Regions from separate parts of the Bacterioplanoides sp. SCSIO 12839 genome, predicted to be linked through region 3. Evidence: predicted binding sites of a transcription regulator. Region 3 holds the regulator's gene; each other region holds the start of a gene.
What was found. The regulator FNR, encoded in region 3, switches genes on or off when oxygen is low (the NO sensors DNR and NnrR bind a similar motif). The targets are predictions, from matches to a motif close to TTGATNTANATCAA.
Positions count from the first base shown of each region.

Region 1: KFF03_RS05320 (nitrate/nitrite transporter) is a predicted target of FNR. The motif match lies at 2,594-2,607, and genes of this name have one in related genera.
Region 2: KFF03_RS05255 (nitrate reductase subunit alpha) is a predicted target of FNR. The motif match lies at 2,287-2,300, and genes of this name have one in related genera.

Region 1 covers NZ_CP073745.1:1,137,888-1,142,982, forward strand. Annotated here, with positions in the region: gene KFF03_RS05310 (hypothetical protein) at 1-462, opposite strand, end outside; gene KFF03_RS05315 (ribonucleotide reductase subunit alpha) at 709-1,098, opposite strand; gene KFF03_RS05320 (nitrate/nitrite transporter) at 1,136-2,431, opposite strand; gene KFF03_RS05325 (NarK family nitrate/nitrite MFS transporter) at 2,678-4,153, shown strand; gene KFF03_RS05330 (bifunctional protein-serine/threonine kinase/phosphatase) at 4,334-5,095, shown strand, end outside.
Region 2 covers NZ_CP073745.1:1,121,991-1,127,085, forward strand. Annotated here, with positions in the region: gene KFF03_RS05255 (nitrate reductase subunit alpha) at 1-2,182, opposite strand, end outside; gene KFF03_RS05260 (HAMP domain-containing protein) at 2,447-4,297, shown strand; gene KFF03_RS05265 (CBS domain-containing protein) at 4,391-4,876, shown strand.
Region 3 covers NZ_CP073745.1:1,498,379-1,503,473, forward strand. Annotated here, with positions in the region: gene KFF03_RS06995 (hypothetical protein) at 1-108, shown strand, start outside; gene KFF03_RS07000 (MFS transporter) at 273-1,601, shown strand; gene KFF03_RS07005 (enoyl-CoA hydratase/isomerase family protein) at 1,680-2,651, opposite strand; gene fnr (fumarate/nitrate reduction transcriptional regulator Fnr) at 2,776-3,543, opposite strand; gene KFF03_RS07015 (sulfite exporter TauE/SafE family protein) at 3,617-4,294, opposite strand; gene ccoS (cbb3-type cytochrome oxidase assembly protein CcoS) at 4,303-4,494, opposite strand; gene KFF03_RS07025 (heavy metal translocating P-type ATPase) at 4,498-5,095, opposite strand, start outside.

The DNA.
Region 1 (5,095 bases), 360 kb from region 3:
AAACGTTGCTTCGTTCTGGCGGAAGCCAACACTACCAATGTGACGCTGGTTATCCAGGTTAATACGCTGGTTACCAACTTTTACCGTGGTATCTGTGTATTTGTATTGCAGATAAAACTGGTTGGCATCGGTATATTCCGGATCGGCAATAACACGTTCATCGGTTTTGCCATTGGTCAGGTCGTTGTAATCAACGTCGGTCAGGGCGGCAACACTGTCTACTTCAGCAAGGATGCTGAAACCGGATAATTCGGCAGATTGATAGGTCAATCGCGTGCGTACGGTATTAGCCGTTGCGGTTTTATTGGTAGCAACGTCCTGATCAACATTTTCGTTACGGTAACGCAGGCTGATATTGGTTGTTCCCGATTTTATTGCATCGGTTAATGCGTCTGCCTGAACGGACGGAACAGCTGCGAATGAAGACGATAAAATCACGGATGCCAGAATGCTTTTTTTCATTACAATTGCCTTCTATGGGTTAACTGGTTGGCAACAAGACTAAGACGGAAGTTGAATAAAAATTTGACTGAAATCAAGGAACGATAACAGCTACTAATTCAGGGGTAGTAGACAAGCGACAGCAATAAACCTAAGTGATAAAGATTTTAATAATTAACGATTCTGGGAGGTAAATACGGGGAGATTTCAGCTGAATACCTCCCCATTTAAAAGCAGGGAGGTTACGTGTGTCGAATTTATAGGGTATTAGAACGGAGCGATCTCGATGGGTTGCTCATCACGATTAATGACCACGTAACGGCTTAAATCCTGACCATTGGCTAAATCGTTTGTCATTTTATTCAGATAAGGTTCTGCATCGTTGCTGCTTGGTGCTTTGCCATCAGCCCCACTTAACCCGGCAATAAACATAAACTCCCAATCTTTGCTCACACTATCGGCTTCTTTTTTCAGGCTGGCAAAATCACTTAACTCTTCAGGCAATTTATCAACACACATTACAGGACTGATGCTGCCGCGCTGGTGCTTTTTGATTTTGCCTTTGGTGTCATCTGTCTGGGCAAATAAAAACAGCAGGCGTTGTGGCTCTGGCTGCTTTTTGGTCATCTCTAATAAGTCGTTAAATACTGATTTCATAGGAATACCTCCATACGGAATTAAATTCCGGCTGTTACTACTTAATTAAATTACTTTTTCGTACCTGAAGCAGAAAGTCGTTGTTCAATGCGTCTGCCATCCGGTGTTTGTACTTTTCGGACTTCATTGCAAAATACATCACAATCATGCAGGCGGCACATAGCCCGTACAGCAACATAAAGCAGGCGGTATGTACGCCGCCAATGTCGATTGCCAGGCCAAAAAGAATGGGTAGAGTAAAACCCCCCATTGCGCCGATCATGGCAACAGCACCGCCAACGCTGCCCATTTGATAGGGGTAATAATCGTTAATGATTTTATAAACGGATGCCCGACCAAAGCCCTGAGCCAAACCAACGACCAGAATCAGCAGGTTGAAAAACCACAGATTGATCTGAAACGATACCGGTACATCTTTCTCAACACCGTGAATAACCATGGTGGTGGGTGGGTAGCTGAGGAAAAACAGGCAGACAATGCAAATCCAGAACACACTCCAGTTCACGCTGCGGCCGCCGTATTGATCAGCGTACCAGCCACCAATCGCACGGATTAAACTGGAGGTTGTTGCAAATACCAGTGTCCAGGCCATTGCCTCGGATAAAGAGAGTTGATAAACGTCGATATAATATTGTGGTAACCACAACAACAACGCCAGAAAAGAGCCGAACACAAAATAATAATACAGGCCCAATATCCAGACATTGGCGGATTTGAGTGGTTTCAGATGTTCTGAAATGGGAACCTGGCTGTGGTGCTGCTGTAGCGACGGTGCACTTTTTTCAGTGGATGGAGCTAACCAGATAAACAATAAGATCATAAAAATGGTGCCGAGAGAAAATACCGGGCCAACCATTTCCAGGCCCAGGTGCTCGATAACCAGTGGTGTTAATAACAGTGTGATTGCTGCACCGGAGTTGCCAGCACCGAAGATTCCCATGGCCGTACCCAGTTGTTTGCTTTCAAACCAGGTCGATACGTAACTGATACCTATCGTGAAGGATGCGCCAGATACGCCTAATAACAGGCCGGTAATGATGTAGTCCTGAAAGCTGTGGATATGATTCAGCATCATCAGCGGTGGAATCAAACAAGCCATTTGAATGACAAACAGTTTTTTAGGCGAAAAATACTGACATAAAATTCCCGCGGGCAGGCGCAGCAAAGCACCGGTAATAATCGGTGAGCTGACCAATAGCCCATACTGGGTGCTGTTGATATCCAGGGTGGGTGCCAGGTGAACTCCAAGCACTGCAAATAATGTCCAGACCGAGAAGTTTGCTGCAAAAGCCAGGGTTGCCATTATCAGTGCTTGTTTTGCGTTAGCCGTCATTACGCCCCCCGGTTGCTGTGAAAATAAAACTGGATCTGGTCGGGAATACCCACCATTAAAAAGTTATTTATATTAATTCAATAACCTGCCTGCAGTGGAATACCCCCTTGGGGGTAGCTGTTTTTGCTGAGACAAGGCACAAGGAGTAGATGATTTTTTTGCTTGATTCATGTCAAGCACACCATGGTCTCACGGGCGTTAACTAGGCTCTGAAAATTTCTCGAGATCATAGTGTGAGGACTAATTATGAGTGAGAACACCAGTCTGAATGTTTTAAGATTCAGCGACCCCAAAATCAAAACCTTGCATATCACCTGGTTTGCTTTCTTCTTAACCTTTGTACTCTGGTTCAGCCATGCGCCGTTAATGGCGTTTATCAAAGAAGCGTTTGACCTGAGCAGTCAGCAGGTTAAGGCTCTGTTAATTTTAAACGTCGCTCTGACGATTCCCGCACGTATCGTGATTGGTATTCTGGTGGATAAATACGGTCCTCGGATTGTGTATTCCTGTTTATTGATGATCTCTTCGGTGATCAGCTTTGGATTTGCGTTGGCAGATACTTATGAACAGCTGGCGTTATTCCGCTTCCTGTTAGGCTTTGTGGGTGCGGGTTTTGTCATTGGTATCCGCATGGTGGGCGAATGGTTCCCGGCGAAACAAGTCGGTGTTGCTGAAGGCATCTACGGTGGTTGGGGTAATTTTGGTTCTGCTGCCGGTGCGATGACGTTACCAACCATTGCGTTGTTATACGGTGGTGATGACGGCTGGCGTTATGCATTAATGAGCATTGGTGTGATTGCTGGTGTTTATGGTGCGATTTATTACAGACTCGCTCGTAATACTCCTAAAGGTTCGACTTACTTTAAGCCGAAAAAATCCGGTGGTTTAGAAGTAACCAGTATGAAAGACCTGTACTTCTACCTGCTGATGAACGTTCCTATGTATGTTGCTCTGGGTGTACTGGCGTGGAAACTGTCGCCATCGGGTGTCAGCCTGTTTGACACCAGCACTATGTATATTCTGTGGGGCGTACTGGTCGCGCTGTTTGCAGTACAAACCCGTTCGATCTGGCACGTTAATCATGAACACTTAAAAGCGGGTGTGCCTGAGTCGGATAAATACAACTTTAAGCAGGTTGCGATTCTGGATTTATCTTATTTCGTGACTTTTGGCTCTGAGCTGGCGGTGGTTTCGATGCTGCCATTGTTCTTCCTGGAAACCTTCGACGGTCTGGACCCGGTTAAAGCCGGTTTATTAGCGTCAGGTTTCGCCTTTATGAATCTGGTGGCGCGTCCAACCGGTGGTTGGTTCTCTGATAATTTTGGTCGTCGTAAATCGCTGATGTTCCTGATTGGTGGTTTGGCCATTGGTTATCTGGTGCTGTCACAAATTAACAGCGAATGGTGGATCCCGGCGGCAGTTATCGCCACCATGTGCTGTAGCTTCTTTGTGCAGGCCGGTGAAGGTGCGGTATTTGCCATCGTGCCTCTGGTGAAACGTCGTATGACGGGTCAGATTGCTGGTATGGCAGGTGCTTACGGTAATGTGGGTGCGGTAACGTTCCTGACGGTATTAAGCTTTGTTGATTACAGCACCTTCTTCCTGGTTATTGCTGGCGCTGCAGGCGTGATTTTCTTCGCAGCCATGTTCCTGGATGAACCAAAAGGGCAGATGACAGAGGTTGCCGAAGACGGCACTGTGCATGTAATTGATATTGGTTAATTAATCATTTTAGAAGTTGAAAAAATCAGTAAAGCGATTGTTTTTCAAAGCAGCAACAGGACGTTGCGATAGGATCGCCAGCACAGGGATGTGCTGTCCGATCCGGCGGCTGAAAAATAATGCTTTGCTGATTTTTCGGTTTCAGAAGATTAATCAATGTTTCAGGTCGAGGGGCTCAATATGGAAAAAACCATGGAAAACACCAGCCATAATCTTGAAGTTAATTGTGGTGCTGCAACCGATAAAGGGGTAAAGCCCCTGAATGAAGATGCCGTAGGTTTATGTGTTCCCGATAATGACCATCAACTGAAACACAAAGGTGTGTGTTTATTAGTGGCCGATGGTGTCAGTACCGCGGAAGCTGGCCAGGAAGCCAGTGAAAGTACGGTTAATAACTTTATTGAAGATTATTACAACACTCCGGATACCTGGAGTGTTGGCTACAGTGCAGAAAACATCGTTTCTGCCATTAATCTCCGCTTGTTTCGCAAAAGCCTGAAATACAAAGTCGAAGGCAAAGGCTTTTTATGTACCTTATGTGCGGTGGTGATTAAGTCGCGCACGGCTCATGTGTTTCATGTGGGTGATAGCCGGGTCTATCTGCTGCGCAACGGCGAACTTAAGCAGTTGACTGAAGACCACTCTGTTACCCTGAGAAAAGGCGAAGAATTTTTATCCCGGGCGGTGGGCATGGATAGCCAGCTGCATCTGGAATATAACCAGTTTCCGCTGGAAGAGAATGACATTCTGCTTTGTTCCAGCGATGGCCTGCACAGTTTTATGGATGACAACGAGCTGGTCAGCCTGCTGTCCCAGCCAGGAGGAGCCTCGACACGGGCGGCGAATCTGGTGAAAAAAGCGCTGGAAAACGGCAGTGATGACAATATCAGTGCAACGGTAGGGGTGATTAATACACTGGATGAAGAAAACATCGATGATTAC
Region 2 (5,095 bases), 380 kb from region 3:
GCAGGTTCGAACGCCAGATAAACATGTTACGTGGGAAGTTTTGTGGGTTATCAGGGTCCTGGTTCGCAAACTGCAGCTCACCGGATTTCAGCTGTTGCACACAGTAGTCTTTGGCAGACATACCAGCGGCTTCCGCATCTTTACACAGATTCAGTGGGTTCATGCCCAGCTGAGGTGCTGATGGTAACCAACCCATACGTTCGGCACGGGAGTTGTAATCAATGATAGAACCAGACCATTTTTCTTTATTGGCCTGTGGCTCAATCACTTCTTCCATGCGCAGTTTTTCGTAGCGCCACTGGTTGGCGTGGTTGTAGAAGAACGACGTACCGTTCATATGGCGTGGTGGCTTGTTCCAGTCCAGCGCAAACGCCAGAGGTTGCCAACCGGTTTGTGGGCGTAATTTTTCCTGGCCGACATAGTGCGCCCAGCCACCGCCGGACTGACCGATACAACCACACATCATCAGCATGTTAATCACGCCGCGGTAGTTCATATCCATGTGGTACCAGTGGTTCATGGCCGCACCGATAATAATCATCGAACGACCATGAGTTTTGTCCGCGGTGCGGGCAAATTCACGCGCTACACGAATAACGTCAGCGGGTTTACAGCCGGTAACTCGCTCTTGCCATGCCGGAGTGTACGGTACGTTGTCTTCATAAGATTTAGCAACGTTGTCACCACCGTGGCCAGCATCCACACCATAGTTAGCAACGGTTAAATCGAATACGGTAGCGACTAAGGCGGTTTCACCGTTGGCCAGCTGAACTTTTTTCACCGGAATATTGCGTGGCAATACTTCGTCGTGTTCAGTGTGGTCGTAGTATTTATGTTCGTGCTCGTTGGCTGCAGTCGCGAAGTAAGGGAAGTTAACGGCAACAATTTCGTCACTGCTTTCTTTCAGGCTTAAGGTCAGTTTAACTTCGTCGCCAGACTTACCGTCTTTTTGCAGCGTATTCCACTTACCTTTTTCACCCCAGCGATAACCGATAGAACCGTTTGGAGAAATCAGCTCACCGTTATTTTCGTTAATGGCGATGGTTTTCCATTCCGGGTTATTTTCTTCACCCAGGCCGTCAACCAGATCCGCTGCACGTAAGAAACGACCCTGGCGGTATTTGTTGCCTTGAGGATCGTCACTGTCTTTTTCCAGCATTACTAAATTCGGGAAGTCGGTTTTTTCACGAACATATTTAGTGAAATATTCGCTTTGGTTTTCGATGTGGAATTCTTTCAGAATGACGTGACCAAAGGCCATCGCTAACGCAGCGTCAGTACCTTGCTTCGGTGCTAACCAGGTATCACCAAACTTGGAACATTCAGAATAATCCGACGTAACAACACAGGTTTTAGTCCCTTTGTAACGCGCTTCGGTTAAGAAGTGAGCGTCCGGTGTACGGGTTTGCGGAACGTTAGAACCCCAAACGATCAGGTAGTTGGAGTTGTACCAGTCAGCGGATTCCGGAACGTCTGTTTGTTCGCCCCAGATTTGTGGTGAGGCGGGTGGTAAATCACAGTACCAGTCGTAGAAGCTTAAGCAGTTACCGCCAATCAGCGACAGGTAACGCGCGCCTGCAGCGTAAGACACCATCGACATTGCCGGAATAGGCGAGAAGCCAGTGATACGGTCAGGGCCGAATTCTTTGGCAGTGTAAACGTTAGCGGCAGCGATGATTTCATTCACTTCATTCCAGTCTGAGCGAACAAAACCACCCATGCCACGTTGTTGCTTGTAGGACTGAGCTTTAAACGGATCAGAAACAATCGACTTCCAGGCAGCTACCGGATCAGTGTGAGACTGTTTTGCTTCGCGCCACAGTTTGATTAAGGCTTTACGAACCTTTGGATATTTCAGGCGGTTAGCGCTGTAAACGTACCAGGAATAACTGGCACCACGAGGACAACCACGCGGTTCGTGGTTCGGCAGATCAGGGCGGGTACGTGGGTAATCGGTCTGCTGGGTTTCCCAGGTAATCAGACCGTCTTTAACGTACACCTTCCAGCTACAGGAGCCGGTGCAGTTTACGCCATGGGTGGAACGCACAACTTTATCGTGTTGCCAGCGACGACGATAACCGTCTTCCCATTGGCGGTCTTCATTGGTCAGGGTGCCATGACCGTTGGCAAAGTCCCCCTGCTTCCGTTTAAAAAACTGAAGCCGATCCAGAAATTGACTCATATTGGTTCTCCTACAAGCAGCTACCCGGTTGGAATAGCGAGCAAATAACACGGTGCTTTATTTGATTTGTGCAACCAAAATAGAGCCCCGAAAGAGGAGTGAATTTGATGTGCGTCAACATGGTGGATTTATCACTGCGTTAGAGGGATGCGATCTACCCACAAAGAGGTAGCTGACTTATTACCTATGTTCTGGAGGGGGTAGCTCTATTCGGATAGCATTGCAGATACAATGTTTTTCAGAGTTATCTGGCAGGTTTTTCTTATGCTTTCAAAAATCCGAAATTCCATTGTTTTTCGTATCGGATCACTGCTGATGGCAATGACGGTCATGGCCGTTCTCAGCATGTTCAGTTCATTTGTTATTTCTGAAATTGCCGACAAAGATGCTGCCGCCATTAATATTTCCGGGTCGCTGCGTAAACAAAGCTATTTGATGTTGTCGACATTATTAGTAACAGAAGATACTGCCGGAATCGCGGAGCAGCAGGCGGTTTTTGAGCAGTTTGAAGCCATCCTGAATGACCCGGTATTAATATCCAGTGATCTGGTATCGCCGGATTCGGTATTGGCACAATCGTATAAAACCGTGGTGGTGAGTTGGAAAGCAGAAGTAAAACCGGCCTTGGAACAATATAACTTTACCCCGCAAGCCAAAATTCAGCTGTTTGATACCGTTAACTCTTTTGTTGATAAAATTGATTTTCTGGTGCTGCAATATCAGCAAGCGGCAGAATCCAAAATTGAGTTATTACGTATTATTCAGATCATTGCATTATTCAGCACACTGATTCTTGTATATGTCGCCATGACCTCCATTCACAGTCATATTGAGAAACCGCTGACACAACTGACGGCCATGGCGCGACGGGTACGGGATGGCGATTTAACGTCGCGAGTTGAGTTAGATAATAAAGACGAATTAGGCTTGTTAGCTCAGGCATTTAATTCCATGAGCGACTCCTTATCTGAGATGTATGCCGACCTGGAAGGTCGTGTTAACCGCAAAACCATGCAGCTAAAACGTTCAAATGACTCGCTGCAATTGTTATTAAACACCTCACGTTTATCGAATAACACCACCGAAGAAGATCTTGATTTTCAGCCGATTCTTGACGAACTTTCTAATCTTACCGGTATTGGCGATATGGATTTGTGTATCACTAAACAAGATGCTGATTCACCTTATATTCATTTACTGGAAGTGGATGAAGTCAGTAACCGCCCTAATTGTTATACAGGCAATTGTGATGGCTGTTTATCTCATTCCGGCACCCTGGTATCGAATGATCTGGGCTGTTACACCGTTCGTTTTGCGCTTGAACGGGAAGAGCATAACTACGGTGTGCTGGTGGCGCGGATGAAATACAAAAACGGTTTAGAAGCCTGGCAAAACCAGTTAATTCAGGCGGTTGCTGATCAGATTGCCGTTGGTCTGAGTCTGAAAAACCAGGTACACCAGGACCGCCGGGTTGCGCTGTTAAATGAACGTACTGTTATTGCCCGGGAATTACACGATTCGTTAGCGCAGTCTTTGTCGTATCTGAAAATTCAGGTATCGCGTATGCAAAAAGCTCATGATAAACAAGCCGATAGTGCGATTTTTCAGGATCTGATTGATGAAGTGCGTGATGGCTTAGGTTCTGCGTATCGCCAGTTACGGGAGCTATTATCAACCTTTCGCTTGCAGGTTGGCGGTCGTGGCTTAAAAGGAGCACTTGAAGATGCGATTAGCCAGTTAAGTGATCGGACGAATATGAACATTACTCTGGATTATCAGGTTGAATCAATATTGTTCACGCCTAACGAAGAAATTCACTTGTTACAAATTGCCAAAGAAGCACTGCAAAATTCATTGCATCACTCCAAAGGAAAAAATGTTCGGGTGGCACTGACTCAGAATAATAATCAGGTCACTGTATCGGTTGAAGACGATGGTGTTGGTATTCCCGATGGCCCGGAAAAAATAAATCATTATGGTTTGGATATTATGAAAGAGCGGGCTAAATTATTAGTGGGCAGCATTAGCATGGAACGTGTTGGTGAGCGAGGAACAATTGTCACCTTTGTCTTTTCGCCAGAATCTATTCATTCAAATGTTGCGTTAAGCCGGTAAGAGTTTATGGATTATTTTGTATCATTTTTATATCGACATTAAATAATTTTATTGTCGATTTTAAAATATAAAAAACTCATTAAGGAGTAGGTTATGGTTGATAGTCTGAGTCATTTAACCGCAAAAGATATTATGACCACCGAGGTGTTAACCGCCTACGAAGGATGGTCTGTTAAACGCTTATCGGATTTTTTAGTCAAACACCGTATATCCGGTGTGCCGGTCATCTCCAGTGATCACTCCCTGGTGGGGGTCGTCAGTAGCTCGGATATCATTCACTTTGATAGTCAGAGCCAGCAGCAAAAGAAAGAAATGGTTCGGGATGTTTATATCGAATTTTCTGGTATGAAGTACAGCGAATCGGATGTTGAAGCATTGGCAAAAAAAGCCGATGAAAACTGCACCGTTAATCAGGTAATGACGCCACATGTGATTAAGGTTGAAGAAACAGCCGAGGTGAATGACGTTATTAAACTGATGCTGAAAAGTAAAATTCACCGTGTATTTGTTACCCGGGAAAATGTGATGGTGGGTGTGTTATCAACGTCGAATATTTTACAGGCCCTGGTGGATGCCTGACATCTGAAACGTCAGCCAGGTTGTGAGTAGCCCCGTTTAAACGGGGCTTTTTTATGTCCGCTTCTCTGGCTCCCACGCTCCGCTTTCTAGCTCCCACGCTCCGCTTTCTAGCTCCCACGCTCCGCGTGGTAGCTAAATCACCAGGCTTTAACCTTCGGATTTTCTCAATCAGACAAGACTCCACGCAGAGCGTGGGAGTCAGACAAGCTAAATTTCTTT
Region 3 (5,095 bases):
TTCTCGCAGATGACTCTGGATCTTGCATCATCCGATCAGCTGCATAACCCGGCTGAAGAACAAGCCTGGTTGGAGAGAATGGTTAGCCTGCCGGATAAAGAGCGCTAAGTTGTTATGTTACTGGTGTGTCGGGAATGGAATAAGAGTCTTGCTGGTCCTGTGGTGCAATTAGATTAAAGTCTTAGATAGTATCGGCTGTAGTCAGACCTGATACCTCATTAGGTCAGTCTAAAAATAATGATAAAAACCCAGACATACTTCAGGACACACTCATGCCAGACAAGCAACAAACCTTGCTCTCTACGACAGAGCCTGAGCGCAATCATGATCGGCCTTATGACAATAAGCTGTATCGCAATTACGTTTTATTATTGTTAACCATTACTTACGCCTTTAATTTTATTGATCGACAAATCATGGTGATTCTGCAGGAGTCGATTAAACAGGATCTGGGTCTGAGTGATTCTCAGCTGGGGTTGTTAACCGGCATCGCCTTCGCCGCTTTTTACGTGATTATGGGGATTCCCGTTGCCCGTTTGGCGGATCGTTGGGTACGCCGCAGCATCATGAGTATTGCCACGGGCACCTGGAGCCTGATGACCGTGTTGTGTGGCATGGCGCAAAACTTTCCGCAGTTATTATTAGCCCGTATTGGCGTGGGTGTAGGTGAGTCCGGTTGCAGTCCCCCGGCGCACTCGATTATTTCGGATATCTACCCTGCGGAAAAACGCGCTACGGCGTTATCGATTTATTCGGTTGGTCTGAATATTGGTATTTTATTCGGCTTCTTATTAGGTGGCTGGATTAACGAATATTACGGCTGGCGCATGGCCTTTATTATTGTGGGTGTGCCGGGCATTCTGATTGCTCTGTTGCTGCAGTTTACCATTCGTGAACCGGTACGTGGCGCTACGGATGCCATCAAAAGCAGTGGTGAAATGCCATCCTTTATGGCGTCGATGAAAATGATGATGGGCAAAAAAGCCTTCCGTCATGTGGCGATTGGTGCTTCCTGCTTTACCCTGATTGGTTATGGCGGTGCGATCTGGTTTGCGCCTTATATGCTGCGTAATTTTGAAATTCAGACCGGTGAACTGGGTACCTGGCTGGCGTTAGGCAGCGGTATTCTGGGTGGTTTGGGAACACTGGTGGGTGGTTATCTGGCGGATAAAAAAGGTCGTCATGATCGTCGCTGGTACACTTGGATTCCAACGGCAGCTGTGATCATTACGTTGCCTTTTTTGTACTTAACCTACACGCTGGATTCCATGTATCTGGTACTGAGCCTGTTTATGGTGCCAGCAATGATGGCGACGGTATTTATGGGGCCAAGTATTGCGATGGTGCAGGGTATGGTTGAAGCCAGAATGCGCGCCTTAGCATCGGCTGTGTTGTTCTTTACCACCAATATTATTGGTTTAGGTTTAGGGCCATTCCTGATTGGTATTGGCAGTGACATGCTGAGTGATGACTTTGGTACCCGCTCGGTTGGCTATTCGGTATTGATCGTATCCTTTGTCGCTGCGGCGGTGGGTATCTGGCAGTTTACCCGTGCCAGTCGCCATATTAATGAAGATATGCAGGCGGCACACACGAGCTGATTCGTCTGTTTTCCCTGCGTGGCTGACGCGATTTTATCGTGTCAGCCACGTTTGTTTTATGGCTGACTTACTTCAGGCTCACTTCAAAGTCTGGTTTAAATCTGTCTGCTGCCAATGTTCAAAGCTGTTATTGATACTCTCACCCTGATTCAGACGCTGCCGCTGTTGCCGGTAAGTGTCACTGGCTTGTGGTGTACAAGCGCTGTCCATAAATCCTACTTCATCCATTTTGATCGCCTGAGCAAAGTCCAGGCTGCGACCCCGGTTAATATTTCGTTTGATATAACTTAACGATAACGGGCTGCGTAAACAGAGCTGTTGCGCCAATTGATAACATTCCTGCTCCAGCGCATCTTCGTCACAGGCTTTATAAATGAGTCCGAGTTGTTCGGCTTCGTCGGCTTTCAACCGGGTTCCCAGCATGGATAACTCCATGGCTTTTGCGGTACCGGTTAAACGTGCCAGGTGATGCATGCCACCGGAGCCGGGAATCAGACCAATCAGCGATTCGATTTGGCCTAAATGGTATTCTCCACGGGCCATTAAGCGGAAGTCACAAGCTAATGCCAGCTCCATTCCATAACCCTGAGTGTTACCAGCCAACATAGCAATCACCGGTTTACGGCTCTGTCTTAAGCGTAATAAAAACCGATTCACCCGGGCGTAGGTGATGGTGCCCTGCAGTAAGGTATTGTGCGTGGCTTTATCCAATATGCGCTGAGTACTGGCCCTGTGATCAAGCCGAATTAGCTGACGCGACAGCGCCATCGACAGCCGAAGTGTTGCCGGAAACAACCGTTTCAGCCAAGGCTTGAGTTTCATCGGCAGTTCCAGCACCTGATTGATTTCATCCAGTGAGTAGTGGGTAATAAAATAACCCGGCTGCTGATTTTTAAGAACGATGGCACGTACTTGAGGATCATCTTCTGCCTTGAGAAAAGCGTGTTGAATCTGCTCCAGCAATTCAACCGTCATGTAATGCTGGTCGGGATTGCTAAAGCAAATAGTGGCAATTTGTTGCTCAACTGTCAGGGTTGCCTGGCAACTCATAAACAGGCCTCAGTGGGAATGAATGATTATTATCGGGCTGCATAAAGTACATAAAAAAAGCGCCAGGATACAATCCGGGCGCTTTTGATAAGCTGTTATTCTGGTGAGGCAATAATAAAACGGCTTATTCTTCTTCTGTGGCATGGCCACATTCTTCTTCGGACAATAATCCGGCCATTTCTTTTAACAGATCCAGATCTTGCAGAATAATTTCTTTGCCCTGAGTTTCGATCAGTCCGTTTTTCTGGAAACGAGTAAATACACGGCTGATGGTTTCTACTGCCAGGCCAAGATGGTTACTGATATCAACACGAGACATTGGTAGGCGGAAGTGAGTCGCCGAGAAGCCACGACGGGCATAACGAGTGGAAATATCCATCAAGAAGGAGGCTACACGCTCTTCAGCATTCTTTTTGCTCAGCAGCAGCATCATGTTCTGGTCGTGACGGATTTCAGTACCCATGGTGCGCATCAGCTGCTTACGCAGGTCGGGCAATTCATCGGCCAGTTCATCCAGCTGAGTCAGCGGAATTTCACAGACGGTTGTGGTTTCCAGTGCTTTGGCGGATAACGGATAGTATTCGTTGTTATAGCCAGCCAGGCCAACCAGCTCACTGGCCAGATGGAAACCGGTAATTTGTTCTTCGCCGTTAGAAGCCAAGGTATAGGTCTTTAATGCGCCGGTACGAACGGCAAATACGGATTGAAACGCTTCGCCCTGTTGAAATAACAGCTGGCCTTTCTGAATCGGGCGACCACGACGAATGATATCGTCAAGGCGTTCCATGTCAGTGTCATTCAGTGACAATGGCAGACACAGCGCATTCAGCGAGCAGGTCTGGCAATGAGGTTGAGTGCCACGCAATGGGGTTGATACAGAGGATGGTTTCATAAATAAAGCCTGCAACGATAATCCCATGATGGGACTGCTGTGAAAAACTGGGTCTATGTTCCTAGTGATAGGCTTATCTGTCAAGAACAGGAAGCCAAATAGAAACCAGTGTCCAGAGTCCAAAAATGATGAGCGATAGTCCGGCTAGTTGCCGCGTCAGTTGATGATTTAACCAACGGCTGAGCGTGGCTGTAGCCAGCCCGCCGGCAAATAATGCGGGTAGAGTGCCCAGGCCAAAGGTGGCCATGGTTAAAGCGCCCAGCAATGGATCACCATTAGCGGCTACCCAGCTCAGCGTGCTGTAGATCAGGCCACAAGGCAACCAGCCCCATAACATGCCCAGAGCGATCCGGGAGCGCAGCGATGATTGGGTCATCAGCTTTCCGGCCGAGGGTTGTAAACGCTTCCATAACCCTTGTCCAAGTTGCTCAATGCGGGTTAGCCAGCTGGCCCACCGGGCAACGTAAAGCCCCATCAGTATCAGCATGACGCCGGCGAGTGAGCGCAGCGACAGCATCAGTCCATCGTGTAACTGTTGCAGCCACAGGCCTAAGAATCCGACGATGAGTCCTGCAAAGGTGTAAGACGAAATGCGTCCGATGTTAAACGCCAGCAGGGTGGCAACTTTACTGTGTGTTTCGTTAGCGGCGGCTCCGGTTGCAGCAGCAATGCCACCGCACATGACCAGGCAATGGCTTGCGCCAAATAAGCCCAGCAATAGCGCGGTGATGAGCGAAAGAGGTTCATTCATACTAACGCTCAGTGGTTGTCTGAAGAGTCTTTCGAGGAATCTTTCTGGCGGGGCAAATCGTCGTCGTCATCAAACAGGATTTTATGAGCGGGAGAGTCCATATCATCAAACTGCCCGCTTTTAACGGCCCAAAAGAAAATACCAATCGCAATCGCCAGCAGAAGCAAAGATAAAGGTACCAGAACGTAAATGATATCCATGGCTTATTTCTCCCGGATAAGACGACCAATGCGCGTCAGGCGCAGGGCATTGGTAACAACAATCAATGAACTTAATGACATGCCAATGGCCGCCGCCCAAGGGGGAACCAGTCCGGCGGCAGCAATGGGTAATGCCACCAGATTATACCCCAGTGCCCAGCCAATGTTCTGGCGAATATTGCGGCGGGTAGCCACCGCGCCATCGAGAGCCGCAAGAATCACTTCCAGGCGGCCATTGGTGAGCACCGTATCGGCATTGGTTTTTGCCAAATCAGTGGCTTCGTTCACTGCGAGTGAAATATCGGCACCGGCCAGAACCGGAACATCGTTTATACCGTCACCAGCCATTAAAATGCGCTCACCTTGTTGTTGCCATTGGCTGACTTGCTGCAACTTTTCTTCTGGTGAAACGCCCGTGCGTAATTCATCAATACCCAGTTCGGTGGCAATCCGTTCGCCGGAACCGCTGGGGTCGCCGGTTAATAACGCCGTTTTAATACCACGCTGACGTAACCCAGCTAACAACCGATAGGCGGATTTGCGCAATGAGTCGTTCACCTGAATCCAGCCCAGCGGCTGTTGCTCATCTGCCAGCAATAAC